DNA from 3 places in the Arthrobacter sp. SAFR-023 genome. Region 1 is predicted to be linked to each of the others. Evidence: predicted binding sites of a transcription regulator. Region 1 holds the regulator's gene; each other region holds the start of a gene.
What was found. The regulator HrcA, encoded in region 1, represses chaperone genes, less so after heat shock. The targets are predictions, from matches to a motif close to TTNGCACTCGNNNNNNNCGAGTGCNAA.
Positions count from the first base shown of each region.

Region 2: a site for HrcA is predicted at 4,791-4,817, ahead of ACTHQX_RS02030 (FmdB family zinc ribbon protein). Genes of this name have one in related genera too.
Region 3: a site for HrcA is predicted at 1,763-1,789, ahead of groL (chaperonin GroEL). Genes of this name have one in related genera too.

Region 1 covers NZ_JBQCMF010000003.1:32,660-38,843, forward strand. Annotated here, with positions in the region: gene ACTHQX_RS04345 (16S rRNA (uracil(1498)-N(3))-methyltransferase) at 1-221, opposite strand, end outside; gene dnaJ (molecular chaperone DnaJ) at 224-1,351, opposite strand; gene hrcA (heat-inducible transcriptional repressor HrcA) at 1,410-2,423, opposite strand; gene ACTHQX_RS04360 (DUF3097 domain-containing protein) at 2,636-3,490, shown strand; gene ACTHQX_RS04365 (DUF4870 domain-containing protein) at 3,629-4,048, shown strand; gene hemW (radical SAM family heme chaperone HemW) at 4,155-5,384, opposite strand; gene lepA (translation elongation factor 4) at 5,421-6,184, opposite strand, start outside.
Region 2 covers NZ_JBQCMF010000001.1:427,122-433,305, forward strand. Annotated here, with positions in the region: gene ACTHQX_RS01995 (hypothetical protein) at 1-393, shown strand, start outside; tRNA gene ACTHQX_RS02000 (tRNA-Ala) at 467-539, opposite strand; gene ACTHQX_RS02005 (SDR family oxidoreductase) at 583-1,383, opposite strand; gene ACTHQX_RS02010 (hypothetical protein) at 1,417-2,406, opposite strand; gene ACTHQX_RS02015 (GNAT family N-acetyltransferase) at 2,534-3,154, opposite strand; gene galU (UTP--glucose-1-phosphate uridylyltransferase GalU) at 3,161-4,066, opposite strand; gene ACTHQX_RS02025 (5-formyltetrahydrofolate cyclo-ligase) at 4,155-4,766, shown strand; gene ACTHQX_RS02030 (FmdB family zinc ribbon protein) at 4,914-5,201, shown strand; gene cpaB (Flp pilus assembly protein CpaB) at 5,554-6,153, shown strand.
Region 3 covers NZ_JBQCMF010000017.1:112,884-119,067, forward strand. Annotated here, with positions in the region: gene groL (chaperonin GroEL) at 1-1,584, opposite strand, end outside; gene ACTHQX_RS17880 (ABC transporter substrate-binding protein) at 1,873-3,159, opposite strand; gene ACTHQX_RS17885 (cold-shock protein) at 3,159-3,362, opposite strand; gene ACTHQX_RS17890 (LytR C-terminal domain-containing protein) at 3,521-4,162, opposite strand; gene ACTHQX_RS17895 (DUF3263 domain-containing protein) at 4,212-4,517, opposite strand; gene ACTHQX_RS17900 (uracil-DNA glycosylase) at 4,749-5,552, shown strand; gene ACTHQX_RS17905 (siderophore-interacting protein) at 5,568-6,184, shown strand, end outside.

The DNA of each region.
Region 1 (6,184 bases):
CTGACGGTGGCGCATTCGACCGTCAGCTCGGCTGGGGCAGCTTCCGTCACGGTTCCGGTGATGCGTTTGCCGGCTCCGTCGGCAATGTCAACCTGCTCCCCCACAGCCAGGCGCTTCACAGTGACCGCGTGCCGGGCCTCGGCACCGTCCAGGACGAACAGCGAACCGGGAACAATGTTGTCCAGCGCGCCGGGCGGGGTGAAGAATACGGGGTTGCTCACCGCTACAGGTTACCGAGGCGGTCCCGCAGCTTGGCGAAGACGCCGCCGCCGGCCGCGAGCTTGCCCTCGGAGAACTGCTCGCCGCGGAGCTTGGCCAGCTGCCGGAGCAGGTCCTCCTGGGCGGGGTCGAGCTTGGACGGCGTCTCCACCTGCAAGTGGACCTTGAGGTCGCCACGGCCGTAGCCGCGCAGGTGGGTGACGCCGAGGCCGCGGAGGGTGATGATCTCACCGGACTGCGTGCCCGCCTTGACGTCGATCTCCTGCTTGCCGTCGAAGGTTTCCAGGCTCACTTCCGTGCCGAGGGCAGCGGCGGTCATGGGAATGTTCAGGGTCGCGTGGAGATCGTCGCCCTCGCGGACATACGTGGGGTCGTTGTTAACGCGGATTTCCACGTAGAGGTCACCGGACGGCCCGCCCGCCGGACCGGCCTCGCCCTGGCCGGAGAGCTGGATCCGCGTGCCGGTGGCCACACCGGCCGGGACCTTGATGGTCAGGGAGCGGCGGCTGCGGATGCGGCCCTGGCCGCTGCATTCGTTGCAGGGGTCCTTGATGACGGTGCCGAAGCCCTCGCACGAACCACAGGGGGCGGCGGTCATGACCTGGCCGAGGATGGAACGGACCGCCCGCTGCACCTGTCCACTGCCGCCGCAGATGTCGCAGCGTTCCGGGTGGCTGCCCTCCCGGCAGCAGGATCCTTCGCAGGTGGGGCAGGTGACGGCCGTGTCCACTTCGAGCTTCTTGTTGACGCCGAACACGGCGTCGCGCAGGTCGATCCGCACGCTGATGAGCGCGTCCTGGCCGCGGCGGACGCGGGACGCGGGGCCGGAGGTGCCGCCGGCGCCGAAGAAGGTGTCGAAGATGTCCTGGAACGCGAAGCCCTGGCCGGCATAACCGCCGCCGCCGAAGCCGTTGTCGGTCCCGTTCTCGTTGCCGGTGGTGTCGTAGACCCTGCGCTTCTGCGGATCGGACAGCACCTCGTAGGCGTGGGTGACGGCCTTGAACCGTTCCGCGGCGTCTTCCCCGGGATTGACGTCCGGGTGCAGCGAACGGGCCAGCTTGCGGTAGGCCTTTTTGATCTCCTCGCCGGTGGCTTCCGCGGAGACTCCAAGAACGTCGTAGTGGCTGCTCAAAGTTCGTATCTCTTCCTCGTTGTACTGCCTGTTGTCAGGGGATGTCCGGGGCGTGTGGTCACGGGCCCAGAATCCTCGAAAGATAGCGGGCCACCGCGCGCACGGCGGCCATGGTGGTGGGATAGTCCATCCGGGTAGGGCCCAGTATGCCCACCTTGGCGGTGGCGTCGGGGCCGTAGCCCGTGGCCACCACCGATGCCTCGGCCAGCCCGTCGTAGGGGTTTTCCCGGCCGATGCTGACGGCCACGCCGCGCGGGTCCTGCGCCATGTCGCTTAGGAGCCGCAGCATGACCACCTGCTCCTCAAGGGCCTCAAGGACAGGTCCGATGCTGAGCGGGAAGTCCACGTTGGACCGTGCCAGGTTGGCCGTTCCGGCCAGGACCATGCGGTCTTCCCGGCTGTTGTGGGAGAGGCCCTCCAGTCCCTTGCCCAAAGCCATGGCTACGGGGCGCTCGGCGGGCGTGCAACCGGCCACGACGGCGGCCAGGTGCTGGGGCAGGATGGCCACCGGCGTTCCGGCCACACCGGTCAGGAACCGGGTGCGCAGGGCGGCCAGGGTGTCGTCTGACAGGTCCTGTCCGGCGTCGACGACGCGCTGGTCAACTTTGCCGGAGTCGGCGATCAGCACGATCAACACCTTCCGCGGCGCCAGCAGCACGAATTCAATGTGCCGGACCACGGCACGGCTCAGGTGCGGGTACTGCACGACGGCGACCTGGTTGGTCAGCTGGGACAGGAGCCGGGCCGTCCGGTCCAGGACGTCGTCGAGGTCCTCGGACCCCTCAAGCAGGGTCTGGATGGCGCGCTTCTCCGCCGGAGAGAGCGGCTTGACCGCGGAGATCTGGTCGACGAACAAGCGGTAACCCTTGTCCGTGGGAATCCTGCCCGCACTGGTGTGGGGGGCAGTGATGAGGCCCTCGTCCTCCAGGGCCGCCATGTCGTTGCGGATGGTGGCGCTGGAGACGCCCAGATGGTGCCGTTCCACGAGGGCCTTGGAGCCGACCGGTTCGCGGGAATGGACATAGTCCTCCACGATGGCGCGCAGCACCTCAAGCTTCCGTGGTTCGCTCACCGTCCACCTCCTTTTGGCCGTAACCGCTCCGGGCGTTAGTCCCGCCTGCAAACGCTGTGGTTAGCACTCGACATGCCCAAGTGCTAACAAGTCTAATATGAGTCGCCCCGTTGTTAGCATTGGTACCGCTCCGGGCGAAATTCCGGGCGCCTTTCCCCCGGCGGCACGCCCGCGGCCGGAGCGGCTCCTTTCGAATGCAAAGCGGTGAACAAATGCAGTACCAGACCTGGGGCCCGCAGGAGATCGCAGTGCCTGCCAAGAACAGCCTGCCCGAGGTGCCGGTGGAGCGCGGCATGGTGCTCGAGGACGTCCAGTCCGGCTGGGTGGGCGCAGTGATCCGGGTGGAGAAGTCCGGCGGCATGCACCTGGTGGCGCTCGAGGACCGCCGGGGAAAATCCCGGTCCTTCAAGCTTGGCTTCGGCTTTCTCCTGGACGGCCAGCCAATCCGCCTGATGCCTCCCGCGCCCAAGGCGAAGCCCGCGGGATCGGGCACAGCCGGGCGGACGGCGTCGGGTTCGGTGCGGGTGGAAGGGCAGCGCGCGCAGGTGGCCAAGGCCAGCCGGATCTGGGTTGAAGGCAAGCACGATGCCGAACTCGTGGAAAAAGTCTGGGGCGACGACCTCCGGGTGGAGGGCATCGTCGTCGAACCCCTGCACGGCATCGATGACCTGACGGCGGCCGTTGCCTCCTTCCGCCCCGGCCCCGGCCGCAGGCTGGGCGTCCTGGTGGACCATCTGGTCCCCAATTCCAAGGAGTCAAGGATTGCCGACGCCGTAATGGCGTCACCCGGCGCCGCCGGCAACGTGCTGATCGTGGGCCACCCGTACGTCGACGTCTGGCAGGCGATCCGCCCGTCGGTGCTGGGCATTCCGCAGTGGCCCGTGGTGCCGCGCGGTACGGACTGGAAGACCGGCATCCTCACCGCCTTCGGCTGGCCGCACGAGACCAAGGAGGACGTCGGCCTCGGCTGGCAGAAACTCCTCGGCGCCGTACGCACCTACGCCGACCTTGAGCCCGCCCTGCTGGGCCGGGTCGAAGAGGTCATCGATTTCCTGACAGTTCCCTAATTCCCATCGCTACGCTCCCCGGATTCGGCGTTGAGCCCGCGTTTGCCCCGATGGCCCGGTATCCTTGGTACGGCGGCACCGCACGGCGGCCCCGGCGCCAAGGCACTATCGCACCAACGCAAGCTTAAGGAAGACACCGTGGCACAAGACGCTCGCGACCGCAGGGACACACAGTCCGGCCAGGACCTGCCCCAGTACCATGGCGTTCCGGCGAATGCGCTTCCGCTCACCGCCAGCGAGGACCGGCAGTGGGCCACCCTGGCCCACTTCGGCGGCATCCTCGGCTGTGTTCCGGCGCTGCTGATTTACCTCATCTTCCGCGACCGCGGCCCGTTCACCGCGCAGGAGTCCAAGGAAGCCCTCAATTTCACGCTGCCGCCGACGATTGCGGCCTTCGTGGCCAACCTGCTGGTGCTGCTTCCCGTCGTCGGCAATTTGTTCGCCGTCCTGGCCACACTCATCTGGATCGCGCTGACCTGCTTTGCAGTATCCGCCGGTGTCCATGTCAACAAAGGCCAGCCGCACCGGTACCCGTACAACCTCCGCTGGATCAAGTAGCCGGCTGGACCACGTAGCCAAATAGCAACGCGAGGTCAGTTGCAGCCCAATCCGCTAGGGATATGGGGCTGTAAGTGACCTCGCGTTGCTTTATGTGTTGTCGCGGCTAGTCCGGCAGGATCCTGCGGACCACGGCATCCGCCAGCAGCCGGCCCTTCAGCGTGAGGACCAGGCGGCCTCGGAACGCCTCCTCAGGCACCACGAGGCCGTCGGCGATCAACCCGGCCACGGCCTTCCTGCCGCCCGGCGAGAGGGCAGCGGTTTCGAGCCCCGCGGAAAGCCGGGCTTCCAGCATGACCTTTTCGACGCCCCGGGTTTCGGCGTCGAGCGTTTCGCGTCCTGCTGCCGGCGAGACGCCTGAGCCGAGCCGTCCGGCATAGGCGGTGGGGTGCTTGACGTTCCACCAGCGCACCCCGCCCACGTGCGAGTGCGCGCCCGGGCCGATGCCCCACCAGTCGTCCCCGCGCCAGTAAGCGAGGTTGTGGCGGCACGCCTGCTCCGGCGTCGCGGACCAGTTGCTGACCTCGTACCAGCTGAGGCCGGCGTCGGAGATCATTCTGTCGGCGAGTTCGTACTTGTCGGCATGGTCGTCGTCGTCAATTCCGGGAACTTCGCCGCGGCGGATCTGGGCGGCGAGCTTGGTGCCGTCCTCAATGATCAGCGCGTAGGCGCTGATGTGGTCCGGCCGGTACGACAGGGCGGTCTCGAGCGAAAAGCGCCAGTCCTCGAGGGACTCCCCCGGTGTTCCGTAGATCAGGTCCAGGCTGACGGCCAGCCCGGCGTCGCGCGCCCACTGCACCACGAGCGGAACACGGCTCGGGGTGTGGGTGCGGTCGAGGACCTTCAGCACATGGGGCACGGCGGACTGCATGCCGAAGGAGACCCGTGTGAAACCCGCATCGGCAAGCAGCTGCAGGGATTCCGGCGTGACGGAGTCCGGGTTGGCCTCCGTGGTCACCTCGGCTCCCGGTTCGATCCCCCATGTCTCTATTGCGGCACGGAGGATTCTGGCCAGGTCCTCGGCCGGCAGGAGCGTGGGGGTGCCGCCGCCAAAGAACACCGTGCTGAGCTTGCGGGCGGGCAGCCCCGATTCCTTCAGGACCCGCGCGGCAAACTCCACTTCCGAGATGGCGGTGGAGGCGTACGCGTCCTGGGACGCGCCGCCTCCGAGCTCGGTTGCGGTGTAGGTGTTGAAGTCGCAGTAACCGCAGCGCACCGCACAAAACGGGATGTGCACGTAAAGCCCGAAGGCCCGGGCAGCCGCACCGTCCGCCGCCTGTTGCGGCAGCAGGCCGTCCGACGGCGCGGGGTCGCCCAGGGGAAGAACGCTAGGCATGGGTGCGGCCTCCGGAGGTTCCGGCCACGGTCATCACTACTTCTTGGCCTTGTCCTTGGATTCGTCGGTGGTCAGGGCTGCGATGAAGGCTTCCTGCGGCACTTCCACGCGCCCCACCATCTTCATGCGCTTCTTGCCTTCCTTCTGCTTTTCCAGCAATTTGCGCTTACGGGAGATGTCACCGCCGTAGCACTTGGCGAGAACGTCCTTGCGGATGGCGCGGATGGACTCACGGGCGATGATTCTGGACCCGATGGCTGCCTGGATCGGCACTTCGAACTGCTGGCGCGGAATGAGCTCGCGCAGCTTGCCGGTCATCATCACGCCGTACGCGTAGGCCTTGTCCTTGTGGGTGATGGCGCTGAAGGCGTCCACCTGCTCGCCCTGGAGCAGGATGTCCACCTTGACCAGGTCGGCGACCTGTTCGCCGTCGGCCTTCCAGTCCAGGGAGGCGTAGCCGCGTGTTTTGGACTTGAGCAGGTCGAAGAAGTCGAAGACTATCTCGGCCAGCGGCATCCAGTACCGCAGTTCCACCCGGTCCTCGGACAGGTAGTCCATGCCGCGCATGACGCCGCGGCGGCCCTGGCAGAGCTCCATGATGGCACCGACGAACTCGTTGGGGGCGAGGATGGTCGCGGCCACCATGGGTTCGCGGACCTCGTTGATCTTCCCGGAGGGGAACTCGCTCGGGTTCGTCACCGTGATCACGTTCTTGTCCTCGAGCGTGACCTCGTAGACCACGTTGGGCGCGGTGGAGATCAGGTCCAGGTTGAATTCGCGTTCAAGGCGCTCCCGGACGA
Region 2 (6,184 bases), on a different contig from region 1:
GACCCGGACGCGGGCCAGGACCTTCCGGTCCTGGATGACGCGGCGTTGCAGGACCTCAGCGACGAAGCCGGCGAGGATGCGGCGCAGAAGTTTATGGAGGAGTATCTGGTGATGCTTCCCGTGCGGGCAGCCAGGATTTTCAAGGGCCTTACCCGCGGTGATACCGAGACGAGTTTGGAGGCGATCATCAGCCTCAGGGTCAGCTCCGGGATGGCCGGCGCGCGGCGCCTTGAATCCTATTGCGGCAGTCTCGAGAGCGCACTGAAGCACGGCCATAGCCCTGACATGACAGCAGTGAAGGCCGTGCTGTTCGCGAACATCCGGCAGGTGGTCCGTGAAGCGTCGCGGCGCGGACACCTCCCGCCCAGAGCACATGGTCCTTCCGGCCCATGAGCTGCCGCCTCGGATTCCTTCGGTGGCCTCAGGGAAAACAAAACACCCCGGTCCGAAGACCGGGGTGTAACTGTGGAGCTAAGGGGATTCGAACCCCTGACCTCTTCGATGCGAACGAAGCGCTCTACCAACTGAGCTATAACCCCGTGGCGCCGTTTTCCTGAGAAATTCAACGCCGGTTTCCCTAGGCTACAAATTTTCCTGCCGGTTTGCCAACCAGGCTTCAAATGTCGCGTGTCCGTAACGCTGTTCGGGCGCCAGGTTCTTTCCTTCCCGCAGAAACTTGCCTGTCGATCCGGGCAGCGGCAGTTCGGTCACGAGGCCCCTGGCTCCGGTTATCCGCTTCCAGGCACCGGCCAGCCAGTCCATGCCCAGCACCTCCGGGCCTCCGACCGTCTGCACCGAGTGGGAAGCACCTGACGGCTGGCCCAGTGCCGCTTCCAGCAGCGCCGACGCCACATCGGTCGGCGAGATCGTCTGGAACCGGGCACCTTTGATCACCGGCACCAGGCCAACGCGGGAACCCGCACCGAAAATCCCCGCCACCAGGCTGTGGAACTGCGTTGCCCGCACAGTGTGGGTTTCGAGCGGCGACCTCGCGTACACACGTTCCTTGTCCGCCTTGGACCGGTAATACGCGAGAGTGCTCTGATCGCAGTTGACGATGGAAAGCTGCACGGCCCGAGCCACGCCAGCCGCCGCGGCTTCGCCCAGCAGCAGGGCGCCGCCGGCAGCATGGTGCCTGAGTGCCTTGCCGGTCCGGGCTTCGAGGCAATCGACGACGACGTCGGCACCCGCCAGCGCTTTCGGCAACCCTTCTCCAGTGGTGACGTCCGCACGGAAGTAGGCGGCGCCGTCGTAATACTCCCGGGCACCCGAGAGCGGCGGGTTCCGGGTCAAAACGGCGACGGCGTGACCCTGGCTAAGTGCCTGGCGCACCACTTCACGGCCGGCCTCGCCCGTGCCGCCGGCAACGCAGATGCGGACCATTACTGTGACGCCTGGTGCTGCACGGACGCCGGGCTATGCGCGCCGGCGCTGCAGGACGTCATCAAGGTTGCTCAGCGCGCTCTGGGCCTTGGTCAGCGGCTTGGCTGGCACGGCATTCGGGGAGGCCACAGGAGGTGCGGCGGCCGGACCCTGCTTGAGTGAAGGCTTGCCCATGGACTTCGGAGCCTCGGGCAGCGCCAGCGGCTCGGGTGCCGGACGCTCCGCTTTGGGCGCTTCGACGTAGGTCGGCTTGGGAACTTCCACCGGCTCCCAGCTGGATTCAAGCGGAGCTGTTGGGCCCTGCACCGGGGCTGCGGCGCTTTCATCGCCGGCCGCAAGGGCAACTGCCAGTGCAGCCTCGCGAAGCTCGATTGCCGTCAGGGGCTTGGGCTTCGGCGCTTCCGCCTCGGCATCGAAGAGTGCGCTTTCGCGGGGCTTCTCGGGCTCCGAAGCGGGTGCCGCTTCCGAAAGGCGCTCGGCGGCCGGCGCCTGGTCCTGCGTCCGGTCGGAGGGCGAGCCCATGGCTGCCCTGAAGGCGGCGCTGACTTTCCTGCGCCGGTCGCGCACGGCAAGCCGCCGCAAGACCACGACGGCGGCAATACCGGTCAGGAACGCCGCAACCGGACCCCAGGGATTGCCGATCCCGAAGAGACGCAAGAGACCGGCAATGATCGCCGTCAGGAAGGACAGCAGCCCAACGAACGCGATTGCCGTCCGCCCGTACCGGATCCGGAAAGCGCCGGCCCCCAAGGCGGCAGGCCTGCTGCCGGATGGAGCCGGGGTAAGGCCTGTTGCGGGTTCGCTGCTCTTCCTGGTGTCCATGCGTTTCTCCTGCTGGGCGGCCATATACACAACCGTCCCGGCTTGCGGGTTTGCAGTTTCGGCGTCGACGCTCTCCAGCGTCAGGTCACCGGCAGTCTGGAACTGATGCCGGCCGTTGCGGAGCACGTAAGGGGCGACCCAAACGATCCAGAGCGCAACAGCAGCCACAAGGATGACTGAGCTGCTAAGGGGGAAGTCCACACACAAAACCGTATGAGGAATGATGGGGCTCTTGTGGCATTCGTCTCGGTGTGTCGCGGCCGAGCTTCAAATCAATGGACTTATGCGCGGAATCCGGTTTTGACCAGCGGCTCTGCCGGTCTGCGGGTCAGGCGGGCCTGACCCGTAGCCAGCGGCTGAGGAGTCCTTCGGGAACTTCCTCTGACGTCAGTGCGAACGAGCGGTGGTCGGCCCATTCCCCGTTGATGTGCAGGTAACGCGGGCGGTAGCCCTCGTCCCTGAAGCCGAGCTTTTCCACGACGCGCAGGCTTGGGCCGTTTTCCGGACGGATGTTGATTTCCATCCGGTGCAGGCCAAGGGTCCGGAAACAATGGTCGGTTGCCATCGCCACCGCTGTCGGGGCGATCCCGTGTCCGGCCCGGCCCTGGTCCACCCAGTAGCCGAGGGTCGCCATCAGGGCGGATCCCCACACAATGGAGGAGACAGTCAGCTGCCCGACGATGACCGGGTCACGGAACCCGGGTGTCCACTCCGCGATCACAAACGGCAGCGCCGTGGCCTGGGCCGCCTGGGTGTTCAGGGACCTGACCATCTGCCGGTAATCGGGTAGAGCCCCGCCCGCGATCGGATTGGAGGCCTCCCATGGCGCCAGCCAGTCGCTGTTGCGCGAACGGACCTCCGTCCATTCCTTCCGGTCACGGTACCTGATGGGCCGCAGGACAATATCCCCGCACTCCAGCGTGACCGGCCAGATGTGGCTGACCCTCATGAAAGGTTACTCGGACAAACGGGCGGCAACCTGCGGAAGCCACTCACGCAGACCAGGTCCGAGGTCTTCGCTGTCGATGGCGAGCTCCACGCAGGCCTTGAGGTAGCTGAGCTTGTCCCCGGTGTCGTAACGTCGGCCACGGAAGACTACGCCGTACACGCCGCCGCCTTCACCGTCCCTGCTGGCCAGTTCCTGCAGGGCGTCCGTCAGCTGGATTTCGCCGCCGCGGCCGGGTTCGGTCTTTTCCAGCACATCGAAGACGTCGGGGTGGAGCACGTAGCGGCCGATGACGGCCAGGTTGGAGGGCGCGTCGGCGACGTCCGGCTTCTCCACCAGCTTGTTGATCTTGACGAAGCCTTCGCCTTCAATATCGGAGATGTCCGCACACCCATAGGCGCTGATCTGGGACGGCTCCACCTCGATGAGGGCCACGACCGAACCGCCGGTCTTCGCCTGCACGTCGATCATGATGCTGAGGAGATCATCGCGGGCATCGATGAGGTCGTCACCGAGGAGAACGGCAAACGGCTCATGGCCCACATGCTGGCGTGCACGCAACACCGCGTGGCCAAGGCCCTTGGGGTCACCCTGGCGGACGTAGTGGATGTCGCCCAGGTTGCTCGCGGCCTGGATCGACTCCAGCTTGGCGGTGTCGCCCTTGGCCTCCAGCGTCGCTTCCAGGGTCGGAACGCGGTCGAAGTGGTCCTCGAGCGCGCGCTTGTTGCGGCCGGTGATCATCAGGACGTCGCTCAGGCCGACCTTGACGGCCTCCTCGACGACGTACTGAATGGCCGGCTTGTCAACCACCGGCAGCATCTCCTTGGGCATGGCCTTGGTGGCCGGCAGGAACCTGGTGCCGAGCCCAGCAGCGGGGATTACGGCCTTGCGGACTGAACAATTAGTGGAAGTCACTGGTCTAATCTATCCGAGGGAACATTCATACGGTAAATGCTTCCGGCAGCGGCCCGGCCGCCTGCCGCTGCGACAAAGGAAGACACCCATGCCAACAGGGACCATGCCTTCGAAGGACGTTATCCGCTCACGGCACCGGCAACTCCGGGCCACGATGACGGCGGCGGATTTATCCAGCGCCGGCGACGGCATCGCATCCCATGGCCTGCCATGGGCCGAGGCTATCGCCGCGGGCAACCCGGCCACGTTCACCGCCTACCTCGGCGTCGACTTCGAACCGCCAACCCTGCCGCTGCTGCACGCCCTGCATGAGGCCGGGCACAGTATCCTGCTCCCGGTCTGCGAGCCTGACCGCGAGCTCAGCTGGGTCTTCTGGACCCCGGACAGCGAGTTCGTGCGCAGCCGGTATGCGCCTATCCAGGAGCCGGCCGGTGAGCGCCACGGCCTGGACACGGTGCGGAGCGCGGCCGGGATGTTCATGCCCGCGACGGCCGTGGACCGCAGCGGCAACAGGATCGGGCAGGGCGGCGGCTACTATGACAAGTTCCTGGCTGCAGCGAACGCCGGCGGCCTGCACCTTCCCAAGGCCGCTATCATCTACGACTCCGAGCTCCTGCCCGCACAGACCATCCCCGCTGAAGACTTTGACCGCCCCGTCGAGGCAGTGCTCACGCCATCGGGGCTGATAGCCTTCGCGTGACCTCGCGGGGACGGGGTGATAGAATTGGCACTCAGGCCCTGCGACTGCTAATGGAGCCATTTCCACCGCGGTGATCCGTCAAGGAGAATCCGGCAAATGAAACCAGGCAGCACGGGACCTGTCGTTTGTCCAAGAGGAGGATCTACAGTGCCCACGTATGCCTATGCCTGCAAAGATTGCAGCCATGCCTTCGACATCGTGCAGTCTTTCACCGACAGCACTCTGACGTCCTGCCCCGAATGCCAGGGCACGCTTCGCAAGAAGTTCAACAGCGTCGGCGTGGTCTTCAAGGGCTCCGGCTTCTACCGGACTGATTCGCGCGATTCCAAGGGAAGCACCGTCTCACCCTCCCCCGCTGCGTCAGCACCGGCCGCTCCGGCCGCCACCTCCCCGTCGGCATCGTCCGCTGCCCCGGCAGCTGCAGCCGCAAGCTAGGCGAGTTCCCGCGGCACGTGCCGCCTTCAAGCTACAGGAGTCCGGCCGGGTGTACCCGGCCGGACTCCTTTGCTTTTGCGCGGGTTCCGGGCCCCAAGTGGCTGTTCGCGATTGCAGGGCAATCCGTTGAGCGTTACGGGGCGGCTTATCCACATACCGCTCCTGGTGCCTGTCGACGGCCAACCGGGGCCCGTAGCGTGGCGGCATGCCAGCTACCGGAATTTTCCCCGCAAGGGCATCCCGCCCGGCCGTACGTCCTGGGCGCCGCAACGCACTGCCCGGTTCCGCCGCCCGCCCGCGTCCGCGCGGCCGGCGCCTTGCGGGATGGCTGAACAGAAACCGGCGCCTTGCCGTGGCATTGCTCCTCTGTGCGGCTGCGGGCATCGCAGTTCACCAGTTGACTCCTGCCCCTGCCCGGACCGTAAGCGTCCTGGCAGCCGCCCGCGACCTTCCGGCCGGGGCAACCCTGAACGGCAGTGATGTCACGATTGTCAGCGTTCCGCCGGCCATGATACCGGACGGGACTTTCGCTGACGGCTCCACCGTGGACGGCAAGCAGCTGGCAGCCCCGCTCCGCGAGGGACAGCTCCTCACCGATGGGCAGTTGGTGGGTCCAGGCCTGCTGACAGGAGCGCCGCCCGGGTCCGCGGCGGTGCCGCTGCGGATGGCAGACCCGTCATCCATCCAGCTGGTTTCCCCCGGACAACTCGTGAACGTGGTCCTGACAAGCGGCAACGGCTATGAGCAGGCCTCAGCCTCGAAGGTACTCGCCAAGTCCGTGCCGGTCCTGTGGACCTCCGGTCAGGAAGGCCAAAGCGGCCAGTGGCTTGCTGCCGGGGATTCGGACGGGCTGCTGGTCGTGGCCGCCACCCCCGCCCAGGCCGGCGCCCTGGCGGGCGCGTCAACCCAGGGAAAGCTGTTTTTCGTTCTCGTGGGATCCGGCGCCCGGTGAATCAGCCCGTGCTCGTCCTCGGCCCCCGGCG
Region 3 (6,184 bases), on a different contig from region 1:
GGGAGCGTTCTTCTCCGGCTTGTCGGCTACGACGGCCTCGGTGGTGAGGAACAGGCCGGCAATGGAAGCCGCGTTCTGCAGGGCAGAGCGAGTCACCTTGACGGGGTCGTTGACGCCGGCGGCCAGCAGGTCGACGTATTCGCCGGTTGCTGCGTTCAGGCCATGGCCGGCGGGCAGGCCGCGGACCTTGTCCACCACAACGCCGGGCTCGAGGCCGGCGTTGAAGGCGATCTGCTTCAGCGGGGCGTCGATGGCAACGCGGACGATGTTCGCACCGGTTGCTTCATCGCCCTGGAGCTGCAGGTTGGCGAATGCCTTGGCGCCGGCCTGGATCAGGGCCACGCCACCACCGGCCACGATGCCCTCTTCGACGGCAGCCTTGGCGTTGCGGACAGCGTCCTCAATGCGGTGCTTGCGCTCCTTGAGCTCAACCTCCGTGGCGGCACCGGCCTTGATGACTGCAACGCCGCCGGCCAGCTTGGCCAGGCGCTCCTGCAGCTTCTCGCGGTCGTAGTCGGAGTCGGAGTTTTCGATCTCGGCGCGGATCTGGGAAACGCGGCCGGCGATCTGGTCGGCGTCGCCTGCACCTTCCACGATGGTGGTCTCGTCCTTGGTCACGACAACCTTGCGTGCCTTGCCCAGGAGCTCGAGGCCGGCGGTCTCAAGCTTGAGGCCGACTTCCTCGGCGATGACCTGTCCGCCGGTGAGGATGGCGATGTCGGCCAGCTGCGCCTTGCGGCGGTCACCGAAGCCCGGAGCCTTGACGGCGACGGACTTGAAGGTGCCGCGGATCTTGTTGACGATCAGGGTGGCCAGGGCCTCGCCCTCGATGTCTTCGGCGATGATCAGCAGCGGCTTGTTGGACTGCATGACCTTCTCGAGGACAGCAACCAGTTCCTTGACGTTGGAGATCTTGGAGTTGACGATCAGGATGTACGGGTCTTCGAGGACCGTTTCCTGGCGCTCGGTGTCCGTGACGAAGTAAGCGGAGATGTAGCCCTTGTCGAAGCGCATGCCTTCGGTGAGCTCCAGCTCGAGGCCGAAGGTGTTGGACTCCTCGACCGTGATGACGCCTTCCTTGCCCACCTTGTCCAGGGCCTCGGCGATCAGGGCGCCGATTTCGTCGTCACCGGCGGAGATGGAAGCCGTGGCGGCGATCTCTTCCTTGGTTTCGATTTCCTTGGCGGAGTTCAGCAGCTCGGCGGTGACGGCTTCAACAGCCTTCTCGATGCCGCGCTTGAGGGACAGCGGGTCAGCGCCGGCCGCGACGTTGCGCAGGCCTTCCTTGACCAGCGCCTGGGCCAGGACGGTGGCCGTGGTGGTGCCGTCGCCAGCGACGTCATCCGTCTTCTTGGCAACTTCCTTGACCAGCTCTGCGCCGATCTTCTCGTAAGGATCGTCCAGCTCGATCTCCTTGGCGATGGAAACACCATCGTTGGTGATCGTGGGGGCGCCCCACTTCTTTTCGAGGACGACGTTGCGGCCACGCGGGCCGAGGGTGACCCGGACGGCGTCGGCGAGGGTGTTCAGGCCCCGCTCAAGACCGCGGCGTGCCTCTTCATCAAATGCAATGATCTTGGCCATAACGGCAGTAGTCCTTTCGGGACAGTCGTTAAGAAGGAACCTCGCTGTGGTGCCCGCGACGGACGATCCTTTCCGCAGGCCTATGTACGCCCAACGGTCCGGATCTCACCCCAACCAGGTGTTTCTTTCGCTCCTTGCGCCGCTGCCGGGACGGTGCCGGCCTGAACCGGTCGACCCTTTAGCAGTCGGCACGCTGGAGTGCTAATCAATAATTAGCACTCCCCCGGGGAGAGTGCAAGCAGATGAGCTTGTTAATCCCGTAAACGGGAGGGTATTCGCTGCCAGCGATCAGCCGGCAGACCTGCCGGCGGCCTCGCTTCCCGTGAGCTTGGCTTTGTTGTCGGCTCCGTAGGTGAACACCATGTACCTGGCGGCAGTGACGTCCCCGTTCGCATCGAAACGGACGGGGCCGGACTCGCCGTCGTAGTCAATGGCCTTCCCGTCCCGGATGGCGGCGAGGCAGTCCTTGTATGTCGAGCAGACGGCCGGCTGGCCGGACGGCGGGGCGGACGCCCGGCTGCCCGAAGTGCCGCCGGAGACGGAGATGAGTGTACCGGCGATGGAGGCACCGGCGTCGTCCTCCGCTGCAGCCGCGGCCAGGGCCGCGAGGTATACGGCATCGTAGGTCTCGGCCGCGAACGTCGTGTCCTTGAGGCCCGCATCGATGGCCACGAGTTCAGCCTGGAAGTGCGCCGAGGGGAAGACTCCGGGCACCAGGGCGCGCGCCCCGTCCAGCGACTCGGATCCAAGGGCGGACCCGTACTGCCTGAAGGCGGCGTCACCCAGGATGAGTTTGTTGCCCGGGAGTCCGGCGTTGGTGAGCTCGGCGATGGCGCCCTGCGCACCGTCCCGGGCCAGAACGACGACGGCGTCCGGCGCTGCGTCGCGGGCGGCGGCAGCAGACTTCTGTGCCTCGCCTGCCTTGAAGCCGGAGAGGGTGACGGGGTCCAGCCCGCTGGCCTTGGCGGAGGCGGACACGGCTGCAGACACGGCCTGGCCGTAGGCGCCGTCCTCGTAGACCACCGCGAGGCTCTTGGCTCCTGCGTCCCTGGCGAGTTTCACCATGACGGGAGCCTGTGCGATGTCAGCCGCCGCAGTGCGGAAGTAGTAGCCCCCGCTCTTGTAGCTGCTGAGTTCCGGAGCCGTGTTGGCGGGAGAGATGAGCGTGGTCCTGGCCTTGGACAGCACATCGATGGCGGCCGGCGCCCGGCTGGAATCGGTGGGACCAATCACGACGTCCGCGCTGGCATCGACGAGTTTCCGGGCCTGGGCAGCGGTATCGGCTCCGGTGGTTTCGGGCAGCAGCTCCACTGGCCGGCCCTTGTGCCCGCCCGCCGCGTTGATCTCCTGGACGGCTAGCTTGGCGGCGGCCAGCTGGGCGGCGTTCAGGAAGGACTGCGGTCCTGTGTTGTCGAGGATCAGCCCGATCCGCAGGGTCCCGTCGCCGCTGGCTTCAACCGGAGCGGTCCGGGCGTTGTCGCCGGACCCGGAGCAGGCACCGAGTGCCAGCGCAGCGGCGGCACACCAGCCGGCGGGGCCCCAGACGGCACAAACCCTAAGACCTGCGCGCGCCACTAGACGGGCCGGACCTTTTCAGCCTGCGGACCTTTTTCGCCTTCGCCGACTTCCAGCTCCACGCGCTGGCCCTCGTCCAGCGCCCGGAAGCCGTCAGTCTGGATGGCGGACCAGTGCACGAAAACGTCGTCGCCTGAATCGTCAACGGTGATGAAGCCGTAGCCCTTTTCCGCGTTGAACCACTTCACGGTTCCCAATGCCATGATCCCCACACTTTCAGGTTGCTTCCGTAAGGCCCACGTCGATGTGTGCCGTGAATTACGCCTTGCAGCCTGCCATCACTCTATCGAGTCGGGCCCGTGGAGGCGCAGGCCAGCGGCCCGGAGCGGAGTCAATAGTTATTCAGGCGTAACCGGGACGGCTACTGGTAGCCGGGGCCGAGCACCACCGCAACGGGCGTGGGGAAGTCCGCACTCTCCACGAGTGTGGGGATGTTCAGCAACTCGCTGAGCGCCTCGGCGTTGGCGCGGTGGGCAGCGTCCGAGTAGAAGATCACCGACTGCTGCTGCGGGGCGCCCTGCCAGTTGGCCACTTCACCTAGCACCCAGCCATCGGACTTGACCGTGGCACCGACCCGTCCGGCAAGTCCGGAGGTCAGCGTTCCGTTGAAAATGGCGACCGGCTGCGACTTGTCCACCGCTGCAGGGGCAATGGTTTCCGAGGCGGCAGGTTCCAACGCGGAGGGGGAGGCCGGTTCGGAGGCGGACGCCGAGGCCGAGGGGGTGGCGCTGGGCGTCCGACTTGCAGAGGGCGTCGCCGTGGGGCTGGCCGACGCGTCTGCCGCCGCGTCTGCCGCGGCGGCAGGCGGCGGCGTGAGGGCGGGCTGCAACCCCAGCTGCGGCAGCAGGAGGAAAGCAACCAGGCCGACGGCGAGCGCCGCGATTCCCACGGAAAGGATCGGCCACAACTTCGGGCGCGACGGCGCGGAGGCAGCGCGGTGTATGCCCTGCCGGGAGGAGACCTCAGGCACCCTGTCGAATTCGTCCCGAGCAAAATTAGTCATGGTGAAGAGGCGTCCTTGTTGGTTTTCGCCGGCAGTCCGGCACTAGCAGTTACGCGTCAGTTCCAAGGCGGCGTGCTGTGCGGGCCCGCTGACGTGACGTACGTAGTCTACGCAATCTCTTCACGAGCATGGGGTCGTGGGCCAGCGCGTGCTCTGTATCAATCAGTGCGTTGAGGACCTGGTAGTAGTGCGTCGCGGACAGGTCGAACAGCTCCCGGATGGCCTGTTCCTTGGCGCCGGCGTACTTCCACCACTGACGTTCCAGCGCGAGAATCTGCTGCTCCCGCTCGCTCAGCGGCGAGTCCCTGAGCTTGAAGTCCTCCAGCAGCGAGCCGCTCCGCAGCCCGTGCTCCAGCCTTGGGTCCTGCACAGTATCCCGCCCTGATTCCCGCCCTGATTCCCACCCTGATTCCCGCTCCGGGAGGTGGTCCTGCAACGGCTCGGCCACTGCGCTCTCCTTAGCTGAATCCGGTCAAAGTACCTCCCCTATGTTACGGAGGAATAACAGCATTGTCATTTGCGCCGCGGCGGCACCCGCGGCCCGTTTCGGACAGGGGCGGCGGGTTTCGGACAGCGGTGCGGGAGAATGGACACCGTGACGGAACCTGAACCGCTCTTCGACCTCGAACCTGCACCGGCGGCCGGCCCGGACTTTGCGGAGCTCGCCAGGCTGCCGTTCGACGAGCTCATGGCACCCGACTGGGCCGATGCCCTGGCGGGAGTGGAGGCCGAGTTGAGGTCCGTGCTGATGTTCCTCGCGGCCGAGGAGGCGGACGGGCGGCGGGTGCTGCCGTCGGCGTCGAACGTCCTCCGGGCATTCCGGCAGCCGTTGAACGGGGTTCGGGTCCTGATTGTGGGCCAGGATCCCTACCCCACCCCCGGACACGCCGTGGGGCTCGCCTTTTCCGTGGATGCCGGCACCCGCCCCATCCCGCGCAGCCTGGCCAACATCTACAAGGAGCTTGAATCGGACCTGAACCTGCCACCGCGGATCCACGGTGACCTCGGAGCCTGGGCGGACCAGGGAGTACTGCTGCTGAACCGGGTGCTGAGCGTACGTGAGGGCGCCGCCGGGTCACACCGCGGCAAGGGCTGGGAAACGATCACGACGGCGGCGGTGACCGCTGTCGTGGTCCGCCGGACAGCGGAGGGAACCACCGCGCCGCTCGTGGCTGTGCTTTGGGGCAAGGACGCCGAGGGTGTCCGCCCCCTGCTGGGCAGCACCCCCGTCGTGGCCAGCGCCCACCCCAGCCCGCTGTCCGCCTCGCGGGGATTCTTCGGTTCGCGGCCGTTCAGCCGCGCCAATGCCCTGCTGACGGAGCAGGGCGGCGGGCCTGTGGACTGGGAACTCCCGGCCATCCCACCACTCAGCTCCGTTCAAGGAGCTTAGGCTAGGCTTACCCGCATGACTTCCCTTCCGGCCACCACCAGCGCCACCAAGAAATCCCGCCCGCAGGTCACCTTGACTGTCCTTCGGCGGGAGCAGCTGTCCGCGCACATGGTGCGGATTGTCGCGGGCGGCGCGGGGTTCGCTGATTACGTCAACAACGACTTCGTGGACCGGTACGTCAAGATCGTCTTTCCGCAGCCCGCGGTGGACTACCCCCAGCCCCTGGACCTCTGGGCCATCCGGGAAACGATGCCCCGGGAGCAGTGGCCGCACACCCGGACCTACACGGTCCGCTGGGTGGATACCGCGGCCGGAGAACTGGCCATCGATTTCGTCGTCCACGGAGACGAAGGCCTGGCGGGCCCCTGGGCTGCCACGGCCCAGCCGGGCGACAGCCTCATTTTTACCGGCCCCGGAGGCGGCTACAACCCGGATCCCGCCGCGGACTGGTATCTGCTGGCCGGGGACGAGGCCGCGTTGCCGGCCGTGGCCGCCGTCATCGAGTCCCTGCCGGCGCATGCCAGGGGCGTGGCCTTTCTCGAGGTGGACTCCGACGCTGACGTCCAGCCGATCAACGCCCCGGCCGGTCTCGAACTGGTCTGGCTGCAGCGCGGCGGCATCCCGGCCGGCGA